One region of the Bacillus sp. MBGLi79 genome, then DNA from elsewhere that is predicted to be linked to it. Evidence: riboswitches for the same ligand, from Rfam matches in the RefSeq annotation. Region 1 holds a riboswitch; each other region holds the start of a gene.
What was found. A riboswitch is a leader RNA that binds a small molecule or an ion and turns the genes downstream of it on or off. The one in region 1 is predicted to bind S-adenosylmethionine.
Positions count from the first base shown of each region.

Region 2: it holds a riboswitch for S-adenosylmethionine, as region 1 does, so the genes downstream of both, mtnK (S-methyl-5-thioribose kinase) here and C1T29_RS23365 (5-methyltetrahydropteroyltriglutamate--homocysteine S-methyltransferase) in region 1, are expected to answer to the same signal.
Region 3: it holds a riboswitch for S-adenosylmethionine, as region 1 does, so the genes downstream of both, metE (5-methyltetrahydropteroyltriglutamate--homocysteine S-methyltransferase) here and C1T29_RS23365 (5-methyltetrahydropteroyltriglutamate--homocysteine S-methyltransferase) in region 1, are expected to answer to the same signal.

Region 1 is NZ_CP026521.1:4,576,110-4,587,426, forward strand. It holds gene C1T29_RS23340 (sensor histidine kinase) at 1-797, shown strand, start outside; gene yxjL (two-component system response regulator YxJL) at 784-1,440, shown strand; gene pepT (peptidase T) at 1,490-2,722, shown strand; gene C1T29_RS25000 (hypothetical protein) at 2,830-2,955, shown strand; gene C1T29_RS23355 (hypothetical protein) at 3,233-3,511, shown strand; gene C1T29_RS23360 (LURP-one-related/scramblase family protein) at 3,641-4,129, shown strand; SAM riboswitch class I at 4,195-4,301, shown strand; partial or broken gene C1T29_RS23365 (5-methyltetrahydropteroyltriglutamate--homocysteine S-methyltransferase) at 4,385-5,518, shown strand; SAM riboswitch class I at 5,587-5,693, shown strand; gene C1T29_RS23370 (5-methyltetrahydropteroyltriglutamate--homocysteine S-methyltransferase) at 5,771-6,907, shown strand; gene C1T29_RS23375 (3-hydroxybutyrate dehydrogenase) at 6,956-7,729, opposite strand; gene C1T29_RS23380 (CoA transferase subunit B) at 7,746-8,396, opposite strand; gene C1T29_RS23385 (CoA transferase subunit A) at 8,393-9,109, opposite strand; gene C1T29_RS23390 (GntP family permease) at 9,133-10,548, opposite strand; gene C1T29_RS23395 (methyltransferase domain-containing protein) at 10,699-11,317, opposite strand, start outside.
Region 2 is NZ_CP026521.1:1,692,469-1,699,575, reverse strand. It holds gene C1T29_RS08625 (pyridoxal phosphate-dependent aminotransferase) at 1-1,020, opposite strand, end outside; gene C1T29_RS08620 (carbon-nitrogen family hydrolase) at 1,116-1,895, shown strand; SAM riboswitch class I at 1,979-2,122, shown strand; gene mtnK (S-methyl-5-thioribose kinase) at 2,205-3,401, shown strand; gene mtnA (S-methyl-5-thioribose-1-phosphate isomerase) at 3,407-4,468, shown strand; gene C1T29_RS24750 (hypothetical protein) at 4,475-4,588, opposite strand; gene C1T29_RS08605 (methylated-DNA--[protein]-cysteine S-methyltransferase) at 4,680-5,177, opposite strand; gene C1T29_RS08600 (PAS domain-containing sensor histidine kinase) at 5,185-7,107, opposite strand, start outside.
Region 3 is NZ_CP026521.1:1,587,894-1,599,210, forward strand. It holds gene proA (glutamate-5-semialdehyde dehydrogenase) at 1-561, shown strand, start outside; gene C1T29_RS08065 (organic hydroperoxide resistance protein) at 689-1,114, shown strand; gene ohrR (organic hydroperoxide resistance transcriptional regulator OhrR) at 1,155-1,589, opposite strand; gene C1T29_RS08075 (organic hydroperoxide resistance protein OhrB) at 1,732-2,142, shown strand; gene C1T29_RS08080 (hypothetical protein) at 2,293-2,439, shown strand; gene guaD (guanine deaminase) at 2,470-2,940, opposite strand; gene metE (5-methyltetrahydropteroyltriglutamate--homocysteine S-methyltransferase) at 3,114-5,402, opposite strand; SAM riboswitch class I at 5,530-5,685, opposite strand; gene isp (serine protease Isp) at 5,817-6,776, opposite strand; gene rsbRB (RsbT co-antagonist RsbRB) at 6,999-7,832, shown strand; gene thiX (HMP/thiamine ABC transporter permease ThiX) at 7,864-8,628, opposite strand; gene C1T29_RS08110 (ABC transporter ATP-binding protein) at 8,603-10,246, opposite strand; gene C1T29_RS08115 (ECF transporter S component) at 10,233-10,832, opposite strand; gene thiU (HMP/thiamine ABC transporter substrate-binding protein ThiU) at 10,834-11,317, opposite strand, start outside.

The sequences.
Region 1 (11,317 bases):
TGTACGTCCTCTTCTCCTCCATGCGTTTCAGACGAGAAGCGAGAAAGGAGGCTGAGCGAAATCATGCTGAATTGGCGAAAATGCATGTGCAGCTGGAGCATGCTCATCAAGAACTCCAGAAAGCGCATGCAGAGCTGCAGGAGGCATCTGTTCTTTCATTGAGGTACGCGGTCCTCGAGGAGCGTACAAGAATTGCCCGAGACATTCATGACAGCATCGGCCATGAGCTGACTTCTGTGATTGTTCAGCTCCAATCTCTTCCCTATATCCTCAAAAGCAGCGAGGAGGATTCAGAAAAAGTCATTCAAAATGTACTGAGTGTCGCCAGAGAATGCCTTCAAGAAGTACGGTCTGTCGTTCATCAAATGGGCCGAAGTGAATCGATGGTGGGACTTACCGCTTTGCGGGGGCTCATTCATCAAGTGGAGGAACGGAGCGGCTTGCATGTTTCTTTAGATACTGCCGGACTGTCAGAAGAGTCTTGGCCTCAAAACATAAGCGAAACGATTTACCGCATCTTGCAGGAAGCGCTGACCAATATCATTCGTCACGCCGACGCTTCTCATGCGGCGACTGTCATTTCTAACGACGAAACCCATCTCTATGTCACAATTATCGACGACGGACAATTCACCGGCAGCCTTACTTATGGATTTGGCCTGACAGGAATGAAAGAACGCGCTGAAAAAGCAGGCGGTTCCCTTACCTTTAGCGCCGTGCAGCCGAGCGGCCTGCAAATTGAGCTGTCATTGCCGCTCACGACAACGAATAAGGAGCAAAAAGATGAACAAAGATAAAATACGCGTCGCGCTTGCCGATGATCAGCCGCTTGTGCGTGAAGGCTTCCGGTACGTCATCAACGCCCAGACGGATATGACAGTTTCTGGCGAGGCCGGCGACGGTCACGATATTATAGCACTCGCAAAACAAACAAAACCTGACGTCATCCTCATGGATGTCCAGATGCCGCATTGCTCAGGCATCGAAGCGGCGAAAGACATCATGTCCGCCCTTCCAGATACAAAGATTGTCATTTTAACGACCTTTGACACGGAGGAATATGTATTTGAAGGCATCCGTGCAGGCGCAGTCGGCTATTTGCTGAAGGATACGCTTCCTGAAGAATTGATAGATGCGATTCGCGCTGCGGCCAAGGGCGAGGCGATTTTCCGCACAGTCACGGCCGCTAAAATTATTAGTGAGACATTTCGGGCGAAACAGCAAACTCATGTCGAAGAACTGGCAGAGCCGTTCACCAAAAGAGAGCTCGAGGTTCTTCAGCAAATGGCCTACGGGCTGAGAAATGAGGATATTGCTGAAAAGCTTTTCGTCAGTGAAAGCACTGTGAAAACCCACGTGCACCGCATCCTGCAAAAATGCAATGCCCAAGACCGGACACAGGCTGTCGTTTTTGCCATTCGAAACGGTATTGTGCAATAGAAATCTCTCAGCCCGCCATGATAAAATAAGACAAAGGAGATGATTGGAAATGAAAGATGAAATCATTGAACGGTTTACTACATATGTAAAAGTCGACACACAGTCCGATGAATCCGTTGACACCTGCCCTTCCACACCCGGCCAATTGACATTAGGAAACATGCTCGTTGATGAGTTGAAGTCCATCGGCATGCAGGATGCAGCCATTGATGAAAACGGCTATGTCATGGCGACGCTCCCCTCCAATACTGAAAAAGACGTGCCGACAATCGGCTTTCTCGCTCACGTCGACACCGCTACAGACTTTACCGGCAAAAACGTGAATCCGCAAATCATCGAAAGCTATGATGGTAATGACATCGTTCTTAACGAACAGCTGCAGGTCACCCTGTCACCTGATCAATTCCCTGAGCTGTCTGGCTATAAGGGCCACACACTCATCACCACAGACGGCACCACCCTTCTCGGCGCAGACAATAAGGCTGGTATCGCTGAAATCATGACGGCCATGGATTACCTCATCAAACACCCAGAAATCAAGCACGGCACAATCAGAGTCGCCTTTACGCCTGATGAAGAAATCGGAAGAGGACCGCACAAATTTGATGTGAAACGGTTCAATGCATCCTTTGCCTACACGGTTGACGGCGGCCCGCTCGGCGAGCTTGAATACGAAAGCTTCAATGCCGCTGCCGCGAAAATTACGATTAAAGGCAACAACGTACATCCCGGAACGGCAAAAGGGAAAATGATCAACTCTGCGAAAATCGCGATGAAGCTGAACAGCCTGCTGCCGGCAGACGAAGCGCCTGAATATACAGAAGGCTATGAAGGCTTCTACCATCTGCTGTCGATTCAAGGAGACGTAGAGGAAACAAAGCTTCACTACATTATCAGAGACTTTGACAAAGAGAACTTCCAAAGCAGAAAAGAAACAATGAAGCGCGCCGTTGAAGAACTTCAGAACGAATACGGGCAAGACCGGATTTTGCTGGATATGAACGACCAGTACTACAACATGAGAGAGAAAATTGAACCTGTCATCGAAATCGTCAACATTGCCAAGCAAGCGATGGAAAACCTCGGCATCGAACCGAAAATTTCCCCCATCCGCGGCGGCACCGATGGATCGCAGCTATCCTACATGGGACTTCCGACGCCAAACATCTTTACCGGCGGGGAAAACTTCCACGGCAAATTTGAATACATCTCAGCCGATAACATGGTCAAAGCCGTAAATGTCATCGTTGAGATTGCAAAGCTGTTTGAAGAGCAAGCGTAATGCCAAAAGCCAGTCCAAAAAAGGGCTGGTTTTTTTTTTATGTGAAAATGAAACATTTTAAACACGTCCTCCGTAAAACAAGTATCAACAAATGAGGAGGAAAAACAATGACAAAGCATGCAATTGCTGCAAAGAGCCTATTGAAAAAATGGATCATTTCCAGGCCGCTTAACACGCAAAAGAAATCCAGCCCATTTCAAAAAATCAGAAAAATGTTCAAACGCTTCTTCTGACCAGTCATCCAAATCCCCAAAACAAAATCCGCATTCTCTCGTACCGCCCAAATGCTCCGTAATTTGGGTTTTTTGTGTTCAATTCCGCAAAATAGGGTATAAACTAATTAAGAAAGATAACGGCATCCAAAAACAGGTAATTTGAATTACTTTAATTTAGGTTAAAAGTTATATAAAGGAATTCATTTTATCGTCGATAGTAACTATAGAACCAATCATCAACAAGAACAATCACCATAATGCAAGACTATTTTCAGGTCATCAGGTTAGACTGTTTTTGAGGGGCAGTTATTTATTTTTATTTGATTTAGAATTTTTTGAATACTTTTTGGCTTTTTATCCGTACAATAGAGAGTACCAAAACTTTTTTTGGGAGGTATGTAATATGATCCTATTTATTATCATCGCTTTATGCGGCTATCTTCTTTTTTCTTTCAGCAAGGACAATCGCCGCAAACCGCAAAAGACAAGCCCTCTTCCAGCAGCCGCATCTCATCACAACAACCTAATCGACCTTGACGCTATCCGCCAAAAACGCCGGATGCATCTTTCCTAATTCTATATTTCAAACGAAAAGGCTGCGGAATGACGCAGCCTTTTAAAATTATGTTGAGATAGAGCCTGAAACCTTTTTATCCTCTATCCGTAATTTCATACAAGGCAAATCCAAAAGGAGACTTCTGCAATGATCGGGTTATTTATGAAACAAAAAATGTTCTCATTTAAAGATGCATTCCACATTTATGACCGGGATGAACAAGAAATCTTCAAGGTGGAAGGGCGTTTTCTCTCGTTAGGGGACTCATTACAAATGACAGATTCATCCGGGAAAACGCTCGTTTCCATAGAACAAAAACTCATGTCTTTATTGCCGCGCTATGAGATTTCAATTGGCGGGAAAACAGTTTGTGAGGTAACGAAGAAAGTAACGTTTTTCAAACCGAAATTTGTGATTTCCGGCCTTAACTGGGAAATCGATGGTGACTTATGGAGGGATGAATTCCAGCTGACGGACAGGGAAAATGTCCGGATGTCAGTGAGCAAAAAGTGGCTCAGCTGGGGTGATTCCTATCATTTGCAGATTGCAAACGAGGAAGATGTTCTGATTTGCACTGCCATCGCGATCGTGCTTGATATGGTTTTATATAACGATGAAGATGAAAGTATTTTCTAAAAAGCATTGACAATTGATCCAAAAGTAATAATATTAAGATAATTGAAATTTAAATATGAAGTTGTACCTTATCAAGAGAGGTGGAGGGACTGGCCCTATGATACCCGGCAACCGCTGTTTCAAACAGAATGGTGCTAAATCCTTAAGAACATTGCGTTCTTGCAGATGAGGCGGAGATTTGATCGTTCAAGCTCTTCCTTACACAAAGGAAGAGCTTTTTACATGCTCAATATTTCAGAAAAAGAGGCGAATGACATGGTCCAACAAACGAATGTTACATGACAAAAAACAGAAAAACAACGCAAAGCACCTTTCCGCGCCGATCACGTCGGCAGTTTGCTTCGTTCCGCTACGGTGAAAGAAGTCCGGCAAAAAAAAGCGGCAGGTGAGATGACAGCGGAACAGCTTCGTGATATCGAAAATCAAGAAATCACCCGCATCGTGGAAAAACAAAAAGAAATCGGTCTTGAAGTGGTAACAGACGGGGAATTCCGCCGTTCCTGGTGGCATTATGACTTCCTGGAAGGACTTGACGGTGTGGAGCCGTTCATCCCGGCTGAGGGGATTCAGTTCCATAACGCGAAAACGAAAGCGCGCAGCATCAAAGTGACGGGAAAACTCGATTTTACGAGCCACCCAGCACTTGCTGATTATCAATTTTTACATGAAGTTGCCGGTGGCGCGACACCAAAGCTGACGATTCCAAGCCCGAATATGCTGTTTTTTGGCGAAAAGGCGGATAAAGGCATCTATAACGATCAAGAGGAATATTTTCATGATTTGGCCCAAGCGTACAAAAAGGCAATCAAAGCCTTCTATGATGTTGGCTGCCGTTATCTCCAGCTTGATGATACGTCATGGTCTCTCTTCTTTGAGGAAAAAGGCAGAGAGGTTGTCCGGGCGCTCGGAGGCGATCCAGAAACATTGCCCGCCTTGTTTGCCAAAACGATTAACGATGCAGTGGCAGACCGGCCTGATGATTTAACGATCACAATGCACATTTGCCGCGGCAACTTCCGCTCAACCTGGGCGGCATCGGGAGGGTACGACGCTGTAGCGGAAACGATTTTGGACGGCTTAAACCTTGACGGCCTGTTCTTGGAATACGATGATGACCGCTCCGGAAACTTCGATCCGCTCCGTTTTGTGAAACGCAAGGATCTGCAAATCGTGCTTGGCTTGATCACATCGAAATACGGCGAGCTTGAAAATCCAGAGGATGTGAAACGCCGTATCAATGAAGCGGCGCGTTTTGTCAGCTTAGACCAGCTTTGCCTCAGCCCGCAGTGCGGTTTCGCCTCTACAGAAGAAGGCAATCTTTTGACAGAGGAACAGCAATGGGCCAAGCTTCGCCATGTCATCGACATCGCCAACGATGTGTGGAGATAATCTATCATTGACAGAAATAGAAAATGTGTGAATAATAGATAATATCAGAAAATTTCATAAAAAGGTTTTCCTTATCAAGAGAGGTGGAGGGACTGGCCCTGCGATACCCGGCAACCGCTGTTTAACAGAATGGTGCTAAATCCTTTAGAGCAATGATTGCTCTTGAAGATAAGGTTGAGATTGTCACGCAAGCTCTTCCTTATCCAAAGGAAGAGCTTTTTTATATTTGAATGGAAAGAAGGAATGGACAACATGTCACAACAAACAACACCCGCAGAACAACAATCACTTCAAAGAAAAAAACCGCCGTTTCGCGCGGATCAAGTCGGAAGCCTGCTGAGATCTGAGCCCGTCAAAAAAGCGCGGCTGCAAAAAGCGGCCGGCGATATTACGGCTGAGCAGCTTCGCCAGATCGAAAACGATGAAATCATCCGCATTGTGGAGAAACAGAAGGAAACCGGCCTGAACGTCGTGACAGACGGTGAATTCCGCAGAGCGTGGTGGCACTTTGATTTCCTTGAAAACTTAGATGGCGTTGAGCCGTTTACTCCTGAGCAAGGCATTCAATTCCATAACGTACAGACAAAAGCACGCGGCATTAAAGTCACAGGTGATATCGACTTTTCAACTCACCCAATGCTTGAAGATTACTCATTTCTCCATAGCATTGCCGGTGACGCGACGCCAAAGATGACGATTCCAAGCCCGAATATGCTGTTTTTCCGCGGAAAACTGGAAAAGGATGCGTATAAAAACGACTATCACCTTTTCCAGCATGATGTATCCAAAGCATATAAAAAAGCGATTCAAGCGTTTTATGACAGAGGCTGCCGCTACCTCCAGCTTGATGATACGGCATGGGCCGTTTTCTTATCAGAAAAAGGCTTAAAACAAATCGAAGCGTTCGGAACAACGCCTGACGAGCTTCGCCAGCTGTTTGCGAAATCCATTAATGACGCGATTGCAGACCGTCCGGATGACTTGACGGTAACCATGCATATTTGCCGCGGCAACTTCCAGTCCACTTGGACAGCAGAAGGCGGCTATGATGCAGCAGCCGAAACCATTTTTGACGGCTTGAATCTTGACGGCCTTTTCTTAGAGTATGATGATTCACGCTCAGGCGGATTTGAGCCGCTCCGTTATGTAAAACGGTCTGATCTTCAGCTAGTTCTTGGCTTAGTGACATCTAAATTCGGTGAGCTTGAACATCCGGATGACGTGAAACGCCGTATCGAAGAAGCGTCCCGTTATGTCAGCTTAGACCAGCTTTGCCTCAGCCCTCAATGCGGATTCGCTTCAACTGAGGAAGGCAACAAGCTGACTGAAGAACAGCAATGGGCGAAGCTCCGCCATGTGGTTGAGATCGCGAATGATGTTTGGAAATAAGCAAAGAAAAACACACTTGATTCCATTCGGAGCAAGTGTGTTTTTCTGTCATTGTGCGGTGTAGCCCCCATCAAGAACGACAGCCTGCCCAGTGACGCCCTTCGCCTTCTCGCTTGCTAAAAACACGGCATAATCCGCAATTTCCTTGACGGAAAGAAGCCGTTTTTGCGGCACAAGCGGAAAAATGACCTCTTCAAGTACCGAGTCGTAAGGGACATTTCTTGCTTTTGATAGATCGCTAAGCTGATTGCGGACAAGCTGGGTATCGACATAACCTGGACAGAGCGCATTGACTGTAATGCCGTGGGGCGCGCCTTCCAGCGCCCCGACTTTTGTGAGTCCAATGACGCCATGCTTGGCGCTATTATAAGCGGATTTTCCCGCAAAGCCGACTAAGCCATTAACAGACGCGATATTAATGATTCGGCCATACTGCTGTTTTTTCATGATCGGAAAAACATGCTTCATTGCAATAAAGGGCGCCGTCAGCATAACCTTGATCAGCTGTTCAAAGGTTTCTGTCGGAAACTCTTCAATCGGGGCGACGTGCTGCATACCGGCATTGTTCACTAAAATATCCAAGCGGCCGTATCGTTTTTGGATGGCGTCCACCATATCAGCAACTTGCGCTTCCTTTGTCACATCACACGGAATGGCCGCCGCGTCAAAGCCTTCTTCTGCAAGCTTGGAGGCTGCTTTTTCGCATGCTTCCTGACGGAGGTCTGAAACGATGACGCTGGCGCCTTCACGGGCGAATTCTCTTGCCATTTCGAATCCGATTCCGCCGGCAGCCCCAGTCACCAAGGCGACTTGTTTTCTCATGTCAAACACCTTCCCATTAAGAATTGAGTACAGACTGGCTTACAGCGAAATTCGCTTCTGTTTTTTCATAAACCTCTTCAATTGTGACGCCATCCTGAAGCTCCGTCAGTGTCATGCGGCCGTTCACAAAATCAAAAACAGCCAAATCCGTAATCAGCCTGTGCACGACTTTCTGGCCTGTCAGCGGAAGAGAGCATGTTTTTTTTACCTTTGATTCGCCATGCTTATTGACATGCTCCATGATGACAACGATTCGTTTCGCCCCGTTGACGAGATCCATTGCGCCGCCCATCCCTTTTACCATTTTGCCCGGGATCATCCAATTGGCCAAATCACCCTGCTCCGAAACTTCCATTCCGCCAAGGATAGCCAAATCGATATGCCCGCCTCTTATCATCGCGAATGATTCAGCGCTGTCAAAATAAGAAGCGCCCGTCACTTCGGTAATTGTTTCCTTCCCCGCATTGATCAAATCCGCGTCTTCCGTCCCTTCCAAAGGATAGGGGCCGATTCCGAGCAGGCCGTTTTCTGACTGAAGCATGACGTGAACGCCATCGGGTATCTCATTTGCGACAAGCGTCGGCATTCCAATCCCGAGATTCACATTCATGCCGTCCTTGATTTCTTGTACAGCCCGTTTGACCATCCGTTTTCTTGCTTCCTTCACTTCGTCTCACCCTTTCCCGATGCTTGCTGAACTGTTCGCTTTTCAATCCGTTTTTCTTGACTCGTGCCAAGCACGACATGCTGAACGTAAATTCCCGGCGTATGGATATGATCTGGATCGAGCTCTCCCGCTTCCACGATTTCTTCCGCCTCGGCAATCGTGATCTTGCCTGCCATGGCGGCAACAGGATTGAAATTTCTCGCCGTTTTCCGAAAAACCAAATTGCCCATGGTGTCCGCTTTCCACGCTTTGACGATCGCCACATCGCCGGTAATGCCTCGCTCCAGCACATATGTCCGGCCGCCGAATGTTTTATGTTCTTTTCCCTCAGCTACGGTTGTGCCGACGCCTGTCGCCGTATAAAATCCCGGTATGCCCGCACCGCCTGCACGAATTCTCTCGGCGAGCGTTCCTTGGGGAACAAGCTCGATCTCAAGCTCTCCGCTTAAAAACTGTCGCTCAAAGATTTTATTTTCACCGACATAGGATGCGATCATTTTCTTGATTTGCCTATTAGCCAAAAGCAAACCGAGCCCCCAGTCATCGACTCCGCAATTGTTGCTGACAACGGTTAAATCCTTTACTCCTCGATCTCTTATCGACAAAATGAGCTGTTCAGGAATGCCGCACAGCCCAAACCCTCCCGCAATCAGCGTATCTCCATCATGAATCAATTTCGCAGCTTCTTTACTAGATGACAACACTTTTCCCATATTGATGCCCCTTTCGTTTTCTTCTACACCAGGCCAGTCAGGCTGTAAATCGCGATCACAGCAAATACGGCAGCCGTTTTGATGAGCGTGATCGCAAAAATATCGCGATACGATTGCCTGTGAGTCAGTCCCGTCACAGCCAGAAGCGTAATGACGGCGCCATTATGCGGCAGTGTGTCCATCCCGCCTGACGCCATTGAAATGACTCGATGCATCACCTCTGGCGGAATATTGTAAGCCTGAATCGCCTGTAAGTACTGCTCTGACATCGCGCTTAGCGCAATGCCCATACCACCTGAAGCCGAGCCGGTGATTCCCGCCAGCGCAGTTGTCGTAACGGCGCCATTGACAAGCGGATCGGTAAAAGTATGAGAAATTCCGCTGCTCAGCTTATGAAACCCCGGCAGCGCGGCGATAATGCCGCCGAACCCATACTCGGCACCCGTATTCATAGATGCCAGCAAGGCACCACCGATCCCTTCATTCAGCCCTTCCTTCATTTGAGCAAACACGCTTCTCCAATCAAATAAAATCGTTGTGATGATGCCGATCACTAAAGCAATCTCCACCGACCAAATGGCAGCGGCAGAAGAAATATCAAGCCTGCCGAACTCCTTTAATCCTATGGAGGAAAAATCAAATCCATTCGGATACCACTTTGGCAGGTAAATGGTGAAGCATTTATTCACTGCACCGACAAGAATAAGCGGGACAAAGGCAAGTGCATCCCGAATCGGGCTTTTGTCCGGTTTAGCACGGGACTCAGTCGATTCAGGCGCAGCATTCAGCGAATCAAAACCGCCATAACCCTCGCCAGATGCCTGCGCTTTTTTCCGCCTTGATTCCAAATAGAGCATCCCAGCTGCCAGCACAATCACTGCTCCCATCAAACCCAGCCAAGGGGCGGCATAAATGTCTGTTTTGAAAAACGCCGTCGGAATGACATTTTGGATTTGCGGCGTTCCCGGAAGCGCGTCCATCGTAAACGTAAAAGCCCCTAAAGCAATCGTTCCGGGGATGAGGCGTTTCGGTATGTTTGCTTCTTGGAACATGTTTTTCGCAAAAGGATATACGGCAAATACGACAACAAACAGGCTGACGCCGCTGTACGTCAAGACAGCGCCCATCAGCACAATGGCAAGTATCGCTCTTTTTGCCCCGACAAGCCTGACAATCGTTTTCGCGATCGATGCCGCAAGCCCAGCCATTTCAACGACCTTTCCAAAAATCGCACCGAGCAAAAAAACTGGGAAATACAGCTTAATAAACCCCGCCATTTTCTCCATAAAAATTGATGAGAAAAAAGGAAGCACATGGCTTGGATCTGTCAGCAGCACCGCGAATAACGCACAAATCGGCGCAAACAATATGACAGAAAATCCCCGATACGCCGTAAACATCAGCAAACCTAACGCCAATAGAATGATGATCAGTTCCACACACATCCCCCATTTCCGCCAACTAGAAAGCGTTTACAAAACCTGTCCGCATCGGCTGTTTCCGTCCCCTTTCCATATGTACGAGAAGTGTGGGCCAACTATTCCGATTAAAAAAGGAAAGCCCCTTTTTTCGGAGCTTTCCTCTGCCATTCATTTCATTCCTATTAGGATATCAACATCAACCGTAATATCGGCTGATGTCATCTCTTTCAGCAGGCTGACTCGGTCTTTCGGCGCCGACCAGGCAAGCGGCGTCATCTTGAGAAGCCAGTGGATCGCCTGCCGGTCAAGCGTTTTGATATAGCGGAGCCTGACAGGACGGCTGTGCGCCGCATGTGCTGTAAAACGCTCAACAGCTGCCGCATTAGAGTACGTACGCCTCGGTGAATCAGTATATAAAAATTGCCTTAATTCTATTAAATAATCGCTTCGCGGCACTACTTTTATGAGCATGCCATCATCCTTCAGCAGTCTATGAAACTCTGCATAATTAGATGGCGAAAAAATAGACAGAACAACATCAAATTGGCGATCATGAAATGGAGCACGCGCCACATCGGCAACCGCCCACATCTGATCTTTGAATGCCTTAGAAGCTTTTACAATCCCATCCTTCGAAAGATCGATGCCGATTCCCATCGCTTCTTTCCCTAAATAATCAAACCCGCAAAGCGCATTCAAATGAGAACCCTCACCGCAACCGCTGTCCAGGATGGTGAATGCCTCTTGACCGGATTTGGGATGGCTGATGAGTTCTGCAATCGTATCA
Region 2 (7,107 bases), 1.9 Mb from region 1:
GGAAAAAGCCTCAGATGTATACCCGTCAGGGACAGGCATCCAGGCGAAAAAAGAACCTTGCGGAGCATCCGCGTGCCAACCGATTTCACGGACCGCACGAATCCATACATCCCGCCTTTTTTCGTAGCGCTCATTTTGCTCCTTGACACACGCTTGGTCTGATAGAAGCGCGACTGCCGCGGCGTCTTGGACCGCTTTAAAAAGGCTGACATACATATGGTCCTGATAAAGGTTCAGCGCTTCGATCACAGAGGCGTTGCCAACTGCAAACCCGACCCGCCATCCAGCCATATTATACGTTTTGGAAAGCGTGTAAATTTCGATTCCTGTGTCTTTTGCCCCCTCCGTTTCGAGAAAGCTGACAGGCCTCTTGCCGTCGTAGCCGATCGCACCGTAGGCAAAATCGTGGACGACGCAAATTCCGTTCGACTTGGCAAACCGGACAGTCTCTTCGAAAAAAACAGGCGTGGCTTGGGCACCGGTTGGATTGTTTGGATAATTTAAATACATGAGCTTCGCTTTTTCTTTCACTTCCTTCGGAATCCGGCTGTAGTCAGGCAGAAACTGATTGCCCGCTGTAAGCGGCATCGTTTCCATGTTCGCTCTTGCCAGCTCAACGCCCGACCAGTAGTCGGGATAGCCGGGATCGGGAACGAGCACGGCATCCCCCGGATTTAACAAACATTGCGGAAGCTCGACAAGACCGGCTTTTCCGCCGAACAATACAGCGACTTCGCGTTCGGGATCGAGCTCTACACCGTATTCCCTTCGATAGAACGCGGCTGCCGCCTCCTTGAGTGAACGGCTGCCGCGAAAGGAGGAATACTGATGGTTTTCAGGGTTGCGAACGGCTTGCGCCATTGTATCAACGATGTGATCAGGTGTCGGCTGATCGGGATTCCCCTGGCCGAGATTGATCACATCATGGCCGGCGGCGATTTTTTCATTCACCTTTTTCACCAAGGAAGCGAAAAACTGCTCAGGCAGCTGTTTCAGCACATCTGAAAGCTCAAATTTCATATGATTCACCCGCTTTTGAAAAATTCTTGAAATGATAGTCCATCATCATATATTGTTAAATGTAAAATGTAAAGAAAAAAATGAGGTGATCCAGATTGAAGCTGACAATTTCATGTCTGCAATTCGATATCGCATACGGCAATCCTTCTGAAAATTTTAAAAAAGCGGAGCAGCTGATCGAACAGGAAAGCCGAAAAGCGGATGTTCTTCTCCTTCCCGAGCTGTGGACGACGGGTTATGATTTAAAAAATCTCGGCTCCATCGCAGATGAAGAAGGCAGGCAAACGAAGAGATGGCTGCAGGAAACGGCAAAAGCAAACCGTGTCCATATCATATGCGGCTCTGTCGCCGTTAAGAAAAAAAGCGGTGTGTACAATATCATGTACATCGCAGACAAAAACGGACATTTGATCAAAGAATACAGCAAAGCTCACCTTTTCCAGCTGATGGACGAACACCTCTATTTGTCAGCGGGCTCAGGCGACGGGAGCTTCGAGCTTGAAGGGATCCCGGCTGCGGGGTTTATCTGCTACGACATCCGTTTCCCGGAATGGATCAGAAAACATACGAAGGAAGGTGCGGGCATCATCTTTGTATCGGCGGAATGGCCGCTCGCCCGCCTCGATCACTGGCAAAGCCTTTTAAAAGCCAGAGCGATTGAAAATCAGTGCTTTGTCGCAGCCTGCAACCGAGCGGGAAGTGACCCGGCAAACGAATTTGCGGGCCACAGCATCATCATTGATCCGCTCGGCCGCACCCTCGCTGAAGCAGGGAGCGGTGAAGCCGTCATCAGGACCGAAATCAACCTCGGGGACATTGAAAAAGCGCGGGGGCAAATTCCGGTTTTTGAGGACATTCGCAGAGATTTATATTAAAAAAGTGTTGACAAGAAAACTGAGATGCTGGTAACATTTTCAGCAACTGACCGAACTGAAATTTCAAAATTTTATATTGATTTCTCTTATCGAGAGTTGGGTGAAGGACTGGCCTAATGACCCCAACAGCAACCGACCGTAATACCATTGTGAAATGGGGCGCGAAATTCTGCGCCGCTAGGGCACGGTGCTAATTCCATCAGACTTTGAATTCTGAGAGATAAGAGAGGCGAACGCGACAAATCAGCCTCTTTCTCTCGATGAGAAAGAGGCTTTTTTATTGTTAACGACATTTAGGGGGAATCACACATGACCGTAACGAAAACCGCAGCATACGAAACTTTGACCGAAAGCTCCGCGGCCGCGCTGGCCGTCCGCCTCGGGCTTTTTCCAAGCAAAAGCACCCTGACATGCCAGGAGATCGGGGACGGAAACTTGAATTTGGTCTTCCGCGTGTATGACAAAGAGCAGCAAAAAGGGCTGATCATCAAACAGGCGGTGCCTTATGCGAAAGTCGTCGGCGAAAGCTGGCCGCTGTCGCTTGACAGGGCGAGAATCGAAAGCAGTGCGCTGATCCGCCAAGCCGAGCATGTCCCGCACCTTGTCCCGAACGTGTACTATTCTGACACCGAGCTTGCCGTTACCGTATTGGAAGACCTTTCTCACTTGGAAATCGCCAGAAAAGGACTGATTGACGGGAAGGATTATCCCCACCTGTCGGAAGACATCGGAGAATTCCTTGGAAAAACACATTTTTACTCGTCTGAATATGCACTTGACCCAACAGTTAAAGGGCGGCTTGTGAAGCAGTTTACGAATCCGGATCTGTGCGATATTACAGAAAGCCTTGTGTTCACAGACCCTTTCTTTGATCATGAGACAAACGATTTCGAAGAAGAGCTTCGCGATGAAGCGGAAGATCTTTGGCGCAATGAAGCATTAAAAATTGAAGTGGCAAAACTAAAACAGCGCTTTTTGTCTGCAGAGGAAACGCTGATCCACGGCGACCTTCATACAGGCAGCATTTTCGCAAGTGAAGAAGCCGAAACGAAAATCATCGACCCTGAATTTGCGTTTTTCGGCCCGATCGGGTTTGACATTGGACAGTTTATCGCCAACCTGCTGCTGCACGCGCTTTCCCGCGAAGAAAACAGGCGGGCTCCTTTATACCGCCATGTCGAGACCGTCTGGCATACGTTCAGCCGGACATTCAGCGAAGCATGGGAAAACGATGCTCTTGACGCTTGCAAAAATGAGAAAGGACGCCTTGAATCAGTTCTGAAGCAGGCGTTTGAAGACGCAGCAGGCTTTGCCGGCTGCGAAATGATCCGCCGGACGATCGGCCTTGCCCATGTGGCGGACCTTGAAACAATCGTTCCGTTTTCCCGGAGAATCAGCCAAAAAAAGCTCGCCCTTAAAATAGGCGCAGCATTCATAGAAAAACGCAGCGGTTTCCGGACGCCAAAAGACTTGATTGAAGCGTTTCGGAACGCGCTTAAGGAGTGAATGACATGCCTGAACAATTTGCGGTGCCCCGCTCTGTCGAATGGGAAGAAGCATCGGTAAAAATTCTGAACCAGCAAAAGCTTCCCGAAAAGACGGAATACCTGCACCTCACAACAAAAGAAGACGTCTATGATGCGATTCAAACGCTGAAAGTGAGGGGGGCACCTGCCATCGGCATTACAGCCGCCTTCGGACTCGCCCTTTGCGCACAAAGCATCGATACATCTGACGTTTCCGCGTTTCTGGTGGAACTCGGAAAAATCAAAGATGAACTCAATCAGGCAAGGCCGACAGCCGTCAATTTATCCTGGGCTCTCAATCGGCTGGTAAAAAGTGCGGAGGACGCAAAATCGGTCAATGAAGCAAAAACAAATCTGATCCATGAAGCTATTCAGATCCAGGTTGAAGACGAAGAAACGTGCCGGCAAATCGGACAGAATGCACTGCATTTGTTCAAATCGGGTGACAGCATCATGACCATCTGCAACGCCGGCTCGATTGCGACAAGCAGGTACGGTACGGCCCTTTCCCCGTTTTATCTTGCCAAAACAAAGGACCTCGACCTTCATATTTATGCCTGTGAAACGAGGCCTGTCCTGCAAGGGGCGCGCCTGACGGCGTGGGAGCTTATGCAGGGGGGAATTGACGTGACGCTGATTACAGACAGCATGGCTGCCCATACGATGAAAGAAAAAAACATTTCAGCCGTCATTGTCGGAGCGGACAGGATCGCGAGAAACGGAGATACAGCCAATAAAATCGGAACATATGGCTTGGCAATCCTCGCCAAAGCCTTTCAAATCCCGTTTTTTATCGCCGCTCCCCTGTCAACTTTTGATGTTTCGATTTCATGCGGCGACGACATTCCGATTGAAGAACGCGATCCGGATGAAGTCAGGCTGATAAACGGAACGCAAATAGCTCCGCAAGAGGTGCCAGTGTTCAACCCTGCTTTTGATATCACGCCGCACGATTTAATCTCTGGCATCATTACGGAAAAAGGGATTATCACAGACAGGTTTGAAGAAGAAATTGAAGCGCTGTTTTCCGCTGAAGCCCTTACTTAGGCCGCTTTAGCGGATTTTAATCGATTTGATGATGTCTTTCTTCTGCTCTTCGGTCAACACGTGCAGCTTGACGAACAATTCCGCGTATCCTGCTATTTTGTTCGGGCGGTTCGTTTTCACTTATTCGTCCTCCTTTTTTACCAAGACCAACATTTTTAACTTAATAAAATTATATGTCGCTGACGAAAAAAAGAAACGGCGTGCTCGTATATTATTTTCCCTTATACGCAATATTTTCGATGTCGAGCAGCACCGCTTTTTTATCCGTTTCATTTCCGGAGTACCCCGTTAAAGAACGATTTTTGCCGATGACACGGTGGCACGGGATCAAAATCGGCAGCGCATTTCTTTTATTGGCCTGGCCGATTGCGCGAACCGCTTTCGGATTCCCGACGGCGCACGCGATATCTAAATAGCTCCGTGATTCACCGTACGGGATCAACTGCAGCGCCTCCCACACTTTTTTCTGAAACAGGGTTCCATCCTGGCGGAGAGGAAGGGTGAACGTCTTCCGCTCCCCCCTGAAATATTCTTCGAGCTGGCGCTTTGCCTCCTTCAACAATTCCGTTTCGGTCCGGCGAAGCTCCAAGCCGTCTTGCTGGAGCTGTTTTAGTTCATCTTTTTCAAATAGCAAATGTGTAATGTGGTGATTTTCCTCGACAATGTAAGCTTGTCCAAAAGGCGAGGTCATTTCAATATAAAAGCCCACGATGCGATTAAGCCTCCTCCTCATGATGCTGTCTGATCGGGAGAGTCAGATGGAATGTCGTGCCTCTCCCTTCTTCACTTTCAACTTCGATTTTTCCATTATGCTCTTCAATAATTTTATAACTGACCATGAGCCCGAGTCCAGTGCCCCGTTCTTTTGTCGTGTAAAAAGGTTCGCCGAGCCTCTTCAATTTGTCTTCTGTCATGCCGATTCCTTCGTCAGCAAGCGAGATAATGATATGGTCGTCTCCTTTCGGTTTGATCGACACATATACGTTGCCTCCGTCAGGCATCACTTCAATCGCATTTTTCAAAATGTTGATAAATACCTGTTTCAGCTGATTCGGCTCGCAATAAATCAGCGGAATGCCGCCTTCGCACTTCAGATGCATCTGAACGTTGTCAAGGTTTGCCTGTGCGTGCAGCAAATCCATTGTGTCCTGCATGATTTTGACGATATTTTTTTCTTCATACATAATCGCCTGCGGTTTTGCAAGGATGAGAAACTCCGTAATAATCGATTCAATCCTTTTGAGTTCTGATGTGATGACATTAAAGTAAAGCGCGTGATCCTCATTTTGGATGCTGCCTTTCAGCAGTTGGATAAATCCTTTTAACGCCGTCATCGGGTTGCGGATTTCATGGGCAATTCCGGCTGCGAGTTCGCCGACGACGTGAAGGGTATCAGACTTGCGGAGCCGCTCTTCAAGCTCTTTTCGTTCTGTCACGTCTCTGAGCATCGCCAAGTTCATATTTTGAATGATATTTCTTTTAAATGAAAATTCAAGAATCCGTTTTTGGTCGCTCAGCAGGAATGGGATGTCATTGTCCATTTCTTCTAAGGAAATCGTTTTAGCGGGAGAAGCTGCATTTTCTATATGATAGCCGGAGATGACATCAAGTAGATTGGACGTTTTCAGCTGTTCAAGAGGGGTGCTGAGAATTTTTCCGGCAAGGGGGTTCGCATCGATAATGTCGTACTGGTTGTTGAAAAGAACGATTCCGTCCATTGATCCGTTGAATACTTTTCTGAACTTCAATTCGCTTTCCCGCAATTCTTGTTCCATTCGTTTTCTGTCGCTGACATTTCTTAAAATGGTTAGGTCCTGGCTGTCGAACATGATCCGTTTTGACGTGAACTCAAGCTCTTTATATTGTCCGTTTGCCATACGAAACAGCAGTTCCGCCCGGATTTCCCCTTTTTGATCATACTGCTTTTGAATGGCATGGTACCTCTGGTCGGTTTGATCAATAAAATCGGTCATCTTCTTGTTGAGAAGCTGTTCCATCGGCAGTTCGAAGATTTTGCAGGCCGACTGGTTCGCTTTGACGATGCGGCCGTCGTTATTCATCAGTATAATGGCATCCATCGCATTTTCAAAGACTTCTCTAAAGCGTTCTTCGCTTTTAAACAGCTGTTTTTCCATCGAGCGCTTCTCGGTAATATCCCTCATAATCGACATGTAAAAGCCGTTTAAAATGTTCGAGGTTATCGTAAGCTCAAACAGCCGGTCTTCTCCTGATCTGAGCCGGACAGGAAGCTCCCCTTTTGCTTTCCCTCTTCTGAAAAGAGCATTCCAGATTTTATCGAGCCGCCCCTTGTTTTCAGGGGATACGAATTGAGACAGCTTCAGTTTTGAAAGCTCTGTTTTTTCAATTTCGAAGCTCTGGCAAAACGAATGGTTCGCATCGATGAAACAGCCTTGTTTATCAAAGATGACGATTCCTTCAACCGCGCGGTGAAACAAATCTTTAAACAGCTTTTCATTAATGGTGCGCTCCCGCTCCAATATTTTTTTCGATGAAATGTCCCTCATGACGACAAAATAGCAGTCTTCACCGATTCCTTTGCTTGCAGTAAACTCGATATATTTGACAGATCCGTTGTCAAGCCTGATGGCCACTTCTTTTTTCGCATATCCCCGCTCCAA
Region 3 (11,317 bases), 1.8 Mb from region 1:
TTCATTGACGAAACAGCCAAACCGCAAATGGCAAAAAAGGTTGTCGTAAATGCCAAAACGCAACGCCCTTCCGTATGCAACGCGATTGAATCATTGCTGATTCACAAGGCTTGGGCAAGACAGCACGGGAAAGAATTGCTGGACCAGCTGGAAAACGCGGGAGTTGAAATTCGGGGTGATGAATTGGTGTGTGAACTTCATCCTTCAAGCAAACAAGCATCAAAAGAAGATTGGGAAACCGAATTTTTAGCGCCTGTCCTCAGTGTAAAGACGGTTGAAAACGTCCAAGAAGCTGTGAAGCATATCCAACAATACGGCACCAATCATTCTGAAGCGATTTTAACTGAAAATGACAAAAACGCGGCATATTTTCAAACGGCTGTCGATGCTGCCGCTGTCTATCATAACGCGTCAACCCGCTTTACCGACGGCTTTGAATTCGGCTATGGAGCCGAAATCGGCATCAGCACGCAAAAGCTTCATGCAAGAGGACCGATGGGGCTTCCTGCACTGACTTCTACAAAATACATCATTAAAGGAACTGGGCAAATCCGCGAATAGCGGGGAAATATTTGATACAGAAGCTTATCTCGTTACGGGATAAGCTTTTTTGTGCGGCAAAAAATTGACATCGCAAAATAGATTGTGTACAATTTAGTTGTACAAAATATATTAGGGGGATAAAAAAATGAGTCAGCCATTATTTACAGCAACTGTTTCAGCGGTAGGAGGAAGAGAAGGAAAGGTCATTTCATCAGACCGCGTTCTTGAGCTTGATGTCGCAATGCCGGGAACACCAAGAGCAAAGAAATTAGAAAAAGCGACAAATCCAGAGCAGCTCTTTGCAGCGGGTTATGCAGCTTGCTTTGACAGTGCATTGCAGCTTGTCGCAAGAACAGAACGGGTAAAAGTAGAGACAGAGGTTACAGCGAATGTCAGCCTGTTAAAGGATGAAGCGGACCAGGGCTATAAGCTGGGTGTGACGCTGCAGGTAAAAGGAGAAGGAGTCAGTGCATCAGAATTGGAGGCGCTTGTGAAAAAAGCGCACGGCGTCTGCCCGTATTCAAAAGCAACCTCCGGAAATATTGAAGTGACGCTTGAAGTTGTTGAATAAATAAAAAGAGGATGCCCCGCACAGGGCATCCTCAATTTTTTTAATGAAGTGTTTCCAACAATGTATATAGAGCGGACTTTAACTGTTTGAGATCCTCTCCAGATAGCTTTGAGAGCCCTAGAATCGTCTCTGGAATGTCAACCGCTTTTTCTTTTAATAACGCCCCGTCCTCTGTCAGGCTGACCAACACGGATCGCTCATCCTCTTCAGATCTTTTTCTCGTAATCAAACCCTGTTGTTCCATTCGTTTAAGCATTGGAGTAAGTGTCCCTGAATCTAAATACAGCAGCTCGCCCATTTTTTTGACAGTAAGCGTTTCATGTTCCCATAACAAAAGCAAAGCCAAATATTGAGGGTATGTTACATTCAGCTTATCAAGCAGCGGCTTGTATTGCTTTGTCATTTCCCGCGAACTCGCATATAGCAAAAAACAAAGCTGATTCTCCAATTTCATATGATCAAATTTATTTTCCATTTTGTTCACCAACTCTTTTTGTCATTCGATTCTATTGTATCTGAAAAACTTCACTTTTCCTATTCTCGGCAAACATAGCATGTTTAAAAAGATCAGAAAGGGAAATATAACAACTAGATATAAATAAGGAGGCTGAATACAAATGGCATTATTTACAGCAAAAGTAACCGCGCGAGGCGGACGGGCAGGACATATTACATCAGATGACGGTGTTCTTGATTTTGATATTGTGATGCCAAACGCGAAAAAAGAAGGACAAACCGGCACCAATCCGGAACAGCTCTTTGCGGCAGGGTATGCTGCATGCTTTGGCGGCGCGCTCGAACATGTGGCCAAAGAGCAAAATATCGAAATTGATTCGGAGATTGAAGGGCAGGTCAGCCTCATGAAGGATGAGAGCGACGGCGGCTTTAAAATCGGTGTCACACTTGTTGTGAACACGAAAGATTTAGACCGGGAAAAGGCACAAGAGCTTGTCAACGCCGCTCATGAATTCTGCCCTTACTCCAAGGCAACCAGAGGAAATGTTGATGTGAAACTAGAATTAAAATAATAACCGGCATCCTGAGACTCTCAGGATGTTTTTTGTGTGGAAGCAAACAGAGTGGGCGTGATTTTTCTCGAGGTCTGAAACATGTCTTATAAATGGATTCAGACTTATGCATGATGAATTGACGCGGAACGGGATAGGGGTGGGGCACAGATGATTGATAAAATGTCAGAGAAGCGATCACAGCGTTTGAAGCCTGAAAAGTTACAGGTGAAGCGGGCGGCTGGTGCGATGTCTGCCGTGCTGAATTGCGCGAATTTGACTGCTGTTTTGGGGCATAGCGGCTACTTGGCGAAATAACAAGAATCAGGCCGTGCATGCCTGATCCTTTTAATATTCTTTCTTGTTGGCAAGATCTCGCCATGCTTGAAACGGGGCTAAATGCTCTGTCAGAGTCACTTGATAAAAGGGAATTGTTCTTTCTTCAGCGGGTTTATCAAATTCTTCATAAATGAATGAATCATCAAACCCAGCTTCGGCGGCGTCTGTATGCTCCGCTGCATAGAAAACGGCTTTCGGCCGGGCCCAGTAGATGGCGCCCAAGCACATTGGGCATGGTTCACAGCTCGTATACAAAATGCAGTCATCAAGCTGGTATGCCCCTAACACCTTACAGGCGTTCCGAATAGCTGTAACTTCCGCGTGGGCAGTCGGATCATTGTTTGTTGTGACGTTGTTCTGGCCCTCTGCAATAATGGCTCCGTCTTTCACGATAACAGCTCCAAAAGGCCCGCCGATACCTGCATTCACCCCTTCACATGCGAGAGTGACAGCCCGTTTTAAGAACGTTTCATGATTCATCCCAATCCCTCCTGTCAATAGAGTGTTATTAGTATAGCCGAAAAGAATGCAAAGAACATTCTTAAAAAAGTGCAAAATAAACAAAGTATTTGGGGGATTTGCTAAAATGAGAAACCGATTGTGGCTGTATTATAGAAAAAACCACCTGCTAAATGCAGATGGTTTTTGAAAAATTATACTAGCTGTGTCTGCTGTGCTCTCGCCTGTTTTGCGGCTTCAACCATGTTTTTCAATGCGGCAACCGTTTCTTCCTGCTGTCTTGTTTTCAATCCGCAGTCCGGATTTACCCAGAAGCGGTCAGTCGGACAGACGGCAAGCGCCTCAACAATAATGTTGTACATTTCTTCAGTTGACGGCACACGAGGGCTGTGAATGTCATATACACCAAGGCCAAGCCCTTTCAAATATGGGTGATCTTTTAAGTAATCTAAAAATCCTCCGTGGCTTCTGCTATGTTCGATTGTAATCACATCAGCATCAAGATCATTGATCGTATCAACGATATCTTCGAAGTTGCTGTAGCACATATGTGTATGAATCTGCGTCTCGTTTTTCACGGAAGAAGTGGTTAATCTGAATGCTTCTGCCGCCCAAGTCAAATACTCATCCCAATCGCGGGTTTTCAATGGAAGGCCTTCACGCAGCGCTGGTTCATCGACCTGAATGATTTGAATGCCTGCGTCTTCCAGCGCTTTAACTTCTTTACGAAGGGCAAGCCCGATTTGGAAGGCGATTTCTTTTCTCGAAATGTCGTTTCGAGGGAAAGACCAGTTTAAGATTGTAACAGGTCCCGTCAGCATCCCTTTCACATGCTTGGAAGTCAATGACTGTGCATAGACTGTGTCTTTCACTGTCATCGGTTCAATAAATTCAACATCTCCGTAAATGACTGGCGGGCGTACACAGCGTGATCCGTATGATTGAACCCAAGCGTATTTAGTGAAGGCGAAACCGGCCAGCTTTTCACCGAAGTATTCGACCATGTCTGTCCGTTCAAATTCGCCGTGAACAAGGACATCAAGCTCTAATTCTTCTTGAATATCAATCCATCTTTTTGTTTCCGCATTGATAAAGTTTTGATACTGTTCATCGGACCACTCAGCTTTCCGCCATTTTTGGCGCGCGCTCCGCACTTCAGCAGACTGCGGGAAGCTGCCGATCGTTGTCGTCGGCAAAAGCGGAAGGCCGAGAGATTCATTTTGCAGGGCTAAACGTTCTTCAAACGGAATAGGACGCTTGAAGTCTTTATCAGTTAATTGCTCAAGCTCTTTCTTTTGTTCAGAATTGGCGCCTGTTGCAAACTGTTTAAGCGCCTGGATATCAGCCTTAGCCTGCTGAATCTCTTCGCTGATCGCCGCTTTTCCTGATACTAATCCCTCTTTCAAAGCTGTCAGCTCGGCCAGCTTTTCTTTTGCGTAGGATAATCCGTTCAATAGATCTGTTTCCAAGTGCTCATCGGGGTGTTTCGCTACTGGAACATGCAGCAGGCTGCTTGAAGGCTGAATCCACAGTTCATCAACTTTTGCAACGCTGAGAATATCAAGAACGGCATCGAGACGCTCTTCAAGATCTGCTTTCCAAATATTGCGTCCGTCGATAACGCCGGCTGCCAGCACTTTGTCTGTCGGAAAGCCATGTGTTTTAAGCTGTTCCAGGTTTCTGCCTTTATCGTGAACGAAATCAAGGCCGATTCCCTGAACCGGGTAAGAGATCAGCTCTTCATAAGCATCAACAGAATCAAAATACGTCTGCAAAAGCACATTCAAGGATGAAAGCTCACTTGTAATGCTTTCAAATAATTCTTTTGCGCCGCGGACATCTTCGCTAGAAGCGGTAACGAGCGCCGGCTCATCAATTTGAACCCATTTTACGCCTTCTTCTTCAAGCTCCTTCAAAAGCTGTACATATAATGGCACAAGGCGTTTTTGGATCGCTTTTGCTTCAGACGGTTCATAGCCTTTAGCAAGCGTAACAAATGTATAAGGGCCGACAATCACAGGCTTTGTTTCAACACCGTATGCCTCTTTGATGCGGCGATAATCTTCGAGCTGTTTATTTCTTGTCAGACGGAACTCAATGCTCTCGTCATATTCCGGAACGATGTAATGGTAATTTGTATTAAACCATTTTGTCATTTCACTGGATACAGCGTCTTTGATTCCGCGGGCGATAGCGAAGTATGTATCGGTAGCGTCAGTCAAATGTCTGAACCGTTTCGGAATCCAGTTGAAGCTGACGGCTGTGTCGAGTACATGATCATACTGTGTGAAATCAGAAACAGGCACAACATCAATCTGCTGGTCAATTTGTGTTTTTACTGCGGATAAAAATAGTTCGTCAATTTGCTTCAAAAAAGTATCTTTATCAGTACTGCCTTTCCAATACGCTTCAAGTGCTTTTTTCCATTCTCGGTTTAGTCCGATTCTGGGAAATCCTAAATTCGATGTTTTGATGGTTGTCATTGTTTCTCCTCCTTTATATGTAAAACACTCTCGTTAACCCGCGGATACAGGCTGCTAAGAGGTTTTCTCACAACAAAAAGCCTCTTTCCCATGAGAGAAAGAGGCTTTTCTACGTAAAACACTGCCTCTCTCATCTCTCAGATTCAATCTGATGGAATTAGCACCGTGCCTTATGAGACATCAGTCTCGGCGCGAAAAGCAGTGCGCCCCATTTCACAATGGTATTACGGTCGGTTGCTGTTGGGGTCAAAAGGCCAATCCCTCGCCCAACTCTCGATAAGAGAAAATGTTATTAATTTTTCGAAAAGTTGAATCATTTGTTGGTAATCTTAACAGTAATTCAAATTCATTGTCAACATAGAATTTGAAATTTTATTTACATGATTTGGGGCTTATTATATAAGAAAAATAATTTTATAGGGTCAACAAATGTGATTGCTCTGCTTTTTCTGCGAGCTCATCAGGAGCTGTTAAATACAGGAATCCATTGCCTGCCAGCGTTTTTGCAATATCAAGAGGAAGTGTCCTGCGGATTAGCTGTGCGAAAACTTCAGATTCTGAAAGCTTTCTTTGAAATGATTCTTCTTCATAGCTTTTGATTAAAGCAAGCGCACCGCTGACATGAGGGGCAGCCATTGAAGTGCCGGTAAGCTTACCGTACTTCTTGTTGGGAAGGGTGGATAAGATGTTTTCTCCTGGTGCCACAAGGTCAATCTCTTTATTGGCGTTAGAAAATTCTGATAATTCTCGCGCTACAGAAACAGATCCAACTGCAATCACTTCATTATAAGCCGCAGGGTAGGAAAGCTCTTCTGTGCGTTCGTCGCCGTCACCCTCATTTCCCGCTGCACACACGACAAGCACTCCGTTTTTGACCGCGTTTTTCACGGCTTCTTCCAGCTCCGGCACATCACTTGGTCCGCCAAGGGACATTGAGATGATATCGACTTTCTGTTCCACCGCGTAGTTAATGCCGTTGATGATCCATTCGTATTGTCCGCTGCCGTTCTCGCCGCCAAGAACCTTCACAATCAATAGGCTTGCCTCAGGCGCGACTCCGGCAATGCCTCCGTTTGAATCATTAGCTGCAATCGTTCCGGCGACGTGTGTGCCGTGTCCGTTGTAGTCGGAAATCGCATCTTCCTTGCCGCCGTCATCATCCGTGAAGTTCTTTCCGCCAATGATTTGGCTTTTTAAATCTGGATGGCTCGTGTCGCATCCCGTGTCCAATACAGCAATTTTTACATTCTTGCCTTTTACCCCTTTCGCCCACATTTCTGGCGCCTTAATCACTTTAATGCCCTCAGGAAGCTCGTTTACATCCATGATCTGCTCATTCGTCACATACGGGATCAAGCGGATTTCACCATTCATAAAAAAGCCCTCCTTTTTTATGCTTTCAAGTGGATTCAAGGGTGTTGCCTCATATTATATGAAAAAAGCAACCGATCGGACAGAGCCATTTGAAGCATTTTGAAAAAATAGGATACACACCAAAGAATTAGTAATTTTCAAAATATTGGATGGCTTCAGCGTGTATGACTGGGATTTAGCTGGCAGTCAAGTTATAATAATGTTGGGGAAAGGAGCAGTGTGATGAAACTGAATGAAAAATTATATGCGTTTTTTTCAGAACATGTGGAGCAAATGGCCGAGGAATGGATAGAAACGATGGAGGAAAGTGATCCGAATTCGCTTTACGCCCTACATAATGCAACAGTAACGGAAGAATTGAAAGAGCAGGACAGAGAATTTTACCGGCATCTGAATTACATGTATGTTTTACCGGAAAAACAATTTCTCGAAGAATTTCAAGAATGGGTCATTGAGCTGACGAACGATCAAAAGCATCTCGACACACCGGTTCAGTATGTCATTCGGGAGTTTATGAGAAACCGGAGATTATATACGAAGTATTTTGAGAAGTTCGCAGAAGAAAATGAGTCAGCATTTGAACCGGGAGAGAAGCAAAAATGGGCTGATTTGATTGTAAAAGTATTTGATTTCACCATTTATACATTCGTTGATCACGCTGAAATGAATGCTAAGCAGCAATTAAACGCCCAGAGAGAAATGATATTGGAATTAAGCTCACCTATCATTACCCTGAGCAAATCAACAGCTCTGCTGCCGCTTGTCGGTGACATCGATACCGAACGGGCTAAGTTTATTCTGGAAAACACGCTTCAGGCTTGTGCAAAAAGACGCGTGGAGCATCTGTTAATCGATCTGTCAGGTGTTGTGGTAGTGGATACGATGGTTGCGCACCAGATTTTTAAATTGATTGAGGCGCTTAATCTGATCGGTGTCCGGTCAACCCTGTCAGGAATCAGGCCTGAGATTGCGCAAACCGCTGTACAGCTGGGAATTGATTTTTCGAATATCACCATTAAAACCAATCTTGCCCAAGCATTAAACTATCATCAATAAAAAAATCCGCTATCTCAGATAGCGGATTTTTTTATGATGCGAAACATAAAGATACGAGAAAAGATCCCGCGAATAATAAGAGAACGAGGCAAAAGAACACCCAGTCGCGCCGGTTCACGGACAGCATCCTGTAATATGTCCGGTTTCTGCTTCCTGTAAAACCTTTCGATTCCATCGCAAGCGCTGTCCGTTCTGCTTTTCTGATAGCGCTTGCCAATAGCGGTATGGTATATCGTTTTAACCCGCTGATTTTATTTATGAAGCCGCTCTCCGCCGCACCTCCTCTGATTTTATGAGCCTGCTGGATCAGCTGGACCTCATCCTTTAACAGCGGAAGAAAGCGAAAGCCTGCAATGACACCGTACGCGAGCTTTGGTGAGAGCTTGCACTGCTGGACAAGGCTCTGCATAAATAAAATCGGATCGGTCGTAAAAACAAACATCATCGATAAGGCGGAAAAGCACAAAATACGAAAGCCCAATGAGATGCCGACAGACATATTATCGCTGTTAATGGAGATAGGGCCTGCTTGAAACAAAAAATTATCCGGTGTTGTCGGCACCTTGCCGAAAACGGCGGCTGTCCATACGCATCCGAATGCTAAAATCAAAAACGGAATCGTAAACAACAACCATTTTTTCAATGGGATTCCGGCCGCCAATAGAACACCCGCAACGATGATGATATAAAAACACGCCGGAGTGTAAGGGTTGTAAATAAACGACAGCATGACGACACAACAAAAAACCGCCGCCGCTTTTACGGTTGGATTAATGAGATGTAACGGCTGTTTCATCGCGCACCTCCTCTTGATATGCCATCCATTCATATAGAAGGGGAAGGGTGAGCTTTGCTTTTTGGGCAAGCCCTGTTTCTTGAGAAAACAACTGCACTGGAGATCCATCAAAGGCCAAGCCTGTATTGTGAAGCACAAGCACGCTGTCAGCATACGAAGAGACTAGCTCCATATCGTGTGTAACCATGAGGACAGCGGTTCCCTCTGCCTTAATGCGCTGAATCATTTCCATACATTCAGCCGCCGTGCGGGCGTCCTGGCCAAAGGTTGGTTCGTCTAATAATAAAACCTTTACGTCATGCATGAGCATGGTAGCAACGCTCAGTCGCCGTTTTTGCCCTTGGCTGACCGCAAACGGATGATGATCAGCCAAATGGGCAAGATCGAAACGATTCAGCAGGTGTTGCGCTTTTTTCTCAGTTTCAGCATTTACCTTCTGGCCGAACAGCAGCTCATCATACACCGTATCGGTGACGAATTGGTGTTCAGGGTTTTGAAAAACAAATCCCATTCGTTTACGCAATTCTTTTTCTTTATATTGCTGCAGCTGCTGATCATAGAGAAGGATTTTGCCGCTTTGCGGTTTCATAAGACGGGCCAGAACAGATAAGAGCGTCGATTTTCCAGTGCCGTTCGGGCCGACAAGCGCCGTCAAAGAGCCTTCGCGCAATGAAAAGCTGATGTCTTCGAAAATCGTTTGTTGTCCTCTCGCGAACGAAAGGCTGCGGACTTCGAGCACACTCTTTCCAGAAGGAGTTGGCTTCTTTTCAGCACGCCCGGCAGGAAAGGGCTCTTTGAACAGCGTTTCTTTTGATAAAGTAAACGGCATACTCAGCTTTTCCTGCAGATGGCAGACCTTTGGAATTGCGATGCCCAATTTCTTTAGTGTCTCCGCTTCGTGCTGAAATAGATCTTTCGTCAGGCCATCCAGCGCTTTTTGGCCGGATTTATCGAGCACGATCGTCCTCTCAATCCAAGGCGCCCATTCATCAAGCTGATGCTCAATGACGAGGAGGCTGAAACCTTTTTCCCGCTGAAGATCTTTCATCAGATGAACGAATTCCCGCGCTGAGAAAGGGTCTAAAAGAGAAGTCGGCTCATCTAAAATAATAAGCTCAGGCTCCATCGCCAAAATACAGGCGAGAGCCACTTTCTGCTTTTGTCCTCCTGAAAGGATGGATATCGTTTTTTCTTTTAAATGGGTAATACGTAATTTTTCTAATACGGCATTGATTTTCTCTGTCATTTCTTCTTTTGGAATCTGCAGATTTTCCAGCCCGAAAGCGATTTCGTCCTCCACCGTCAGCATGCAGAACTGCTGATCAGGATCCTGAAAAACGACCCCGGCATGCTGAGCAATCGTTTCGGTGGTTTCAGCGTTTGTGACCGGCTTTTGAAATAGAAAGACATGTCCGGACTGAATGCCGTCGCAAGCTTGCGGATATAGACCGTTTAAACATAGGGCGAGCGAGCTTTTACCGCACCCGCTGGGGCCTAGCAATAAAACACATTCTCCTTTTTGAAGCTCAAACGAAATATTTTGAAAAACCGGTTTTTCGTCTTCTTCATAAGAGAAGCTGAGCTGGTCAACTGTCAGAAGCTCGTCAAAGGCTTGCATGTTCTGACGCCCGCTTCCGTTTCTTTTTCAGTTCCTTTCCGAGTGCCATTCCGTTTAACACACCTGTATAAGCGAGAGAGTCGCTGACGGCTTTTCCGAGAAGCCCCGCCAAGAGCGCGCCGGAAATGAGACGGATTACAAGCATAATGAGCAGATAACCTGATGAATAGGCTGCATAGCCAGAAACAAAGAGATCGTAGATAAAGCTGGCTACTGAAGATCCCATCCCGGCCAGCATAAGGACAGGGAGAGAGTATGCTTTCCAGCGTGTTGCAAGGAATACAGCTTCAGCCCCGAGTCCTTGAACAATGCCGATGACGATGACCATCGGGCCAGACGGATTTCCCAGCAGGCACTCAACGAGAGCGGCAATGATTTCAGAAACGAGCGCCGCACCCGGTTTTCGAATGATGTATGCGGCGATGACCGAAACGATAAACCAAATGCCGTAAATCGGTTCATAGGCAATTGGCCCAAACATACCTGCAAGCACGTTTCCGAAATGTGTAAATAATAAATAAACAACGGCAAATACGATACTGATAACGGACATGATGACAATTTCTTTTACTTTCCAGCTTTTCATGTTATCCCTGCTTTCTGTTTTTTCTTGATGGGCTGTTAGCCGAAAGATTCACAGTCATGGTGATGTGGTTTGTTTGCTGCTCTGCCATGCGGAAAACGGCTTCCAATGTTCTGAATACGTCATGGGCATCCCCGTCAAGCTCGCTCGCGTAATGGACACCCTGTACAAAAGTACCTTGGGCTTTTGCGATGTCGACAGCCTTCATAATCAATCCCATATAATCCGGCTCATTCATTGGATAAAGCGCAAATTGGCACGGCGCTTCCGCGTTCAAGCCTCGGACAGCATCTTCATTGACACGCTTATTGTCTTTGGAAAGATATGTATCTCCCTGAGTGTCGCCCGGGCACCCAATGGAAAACGTGCCACTCATGACGATGTGTGTCTCGCTGTTTGCTGCATAAAGGTAAATGGCTTTTGCGGCATCGAATACATGATCAATCGATCCGCGTAACACCGTGCTGATATGGTCGGTTTTCGTCCAA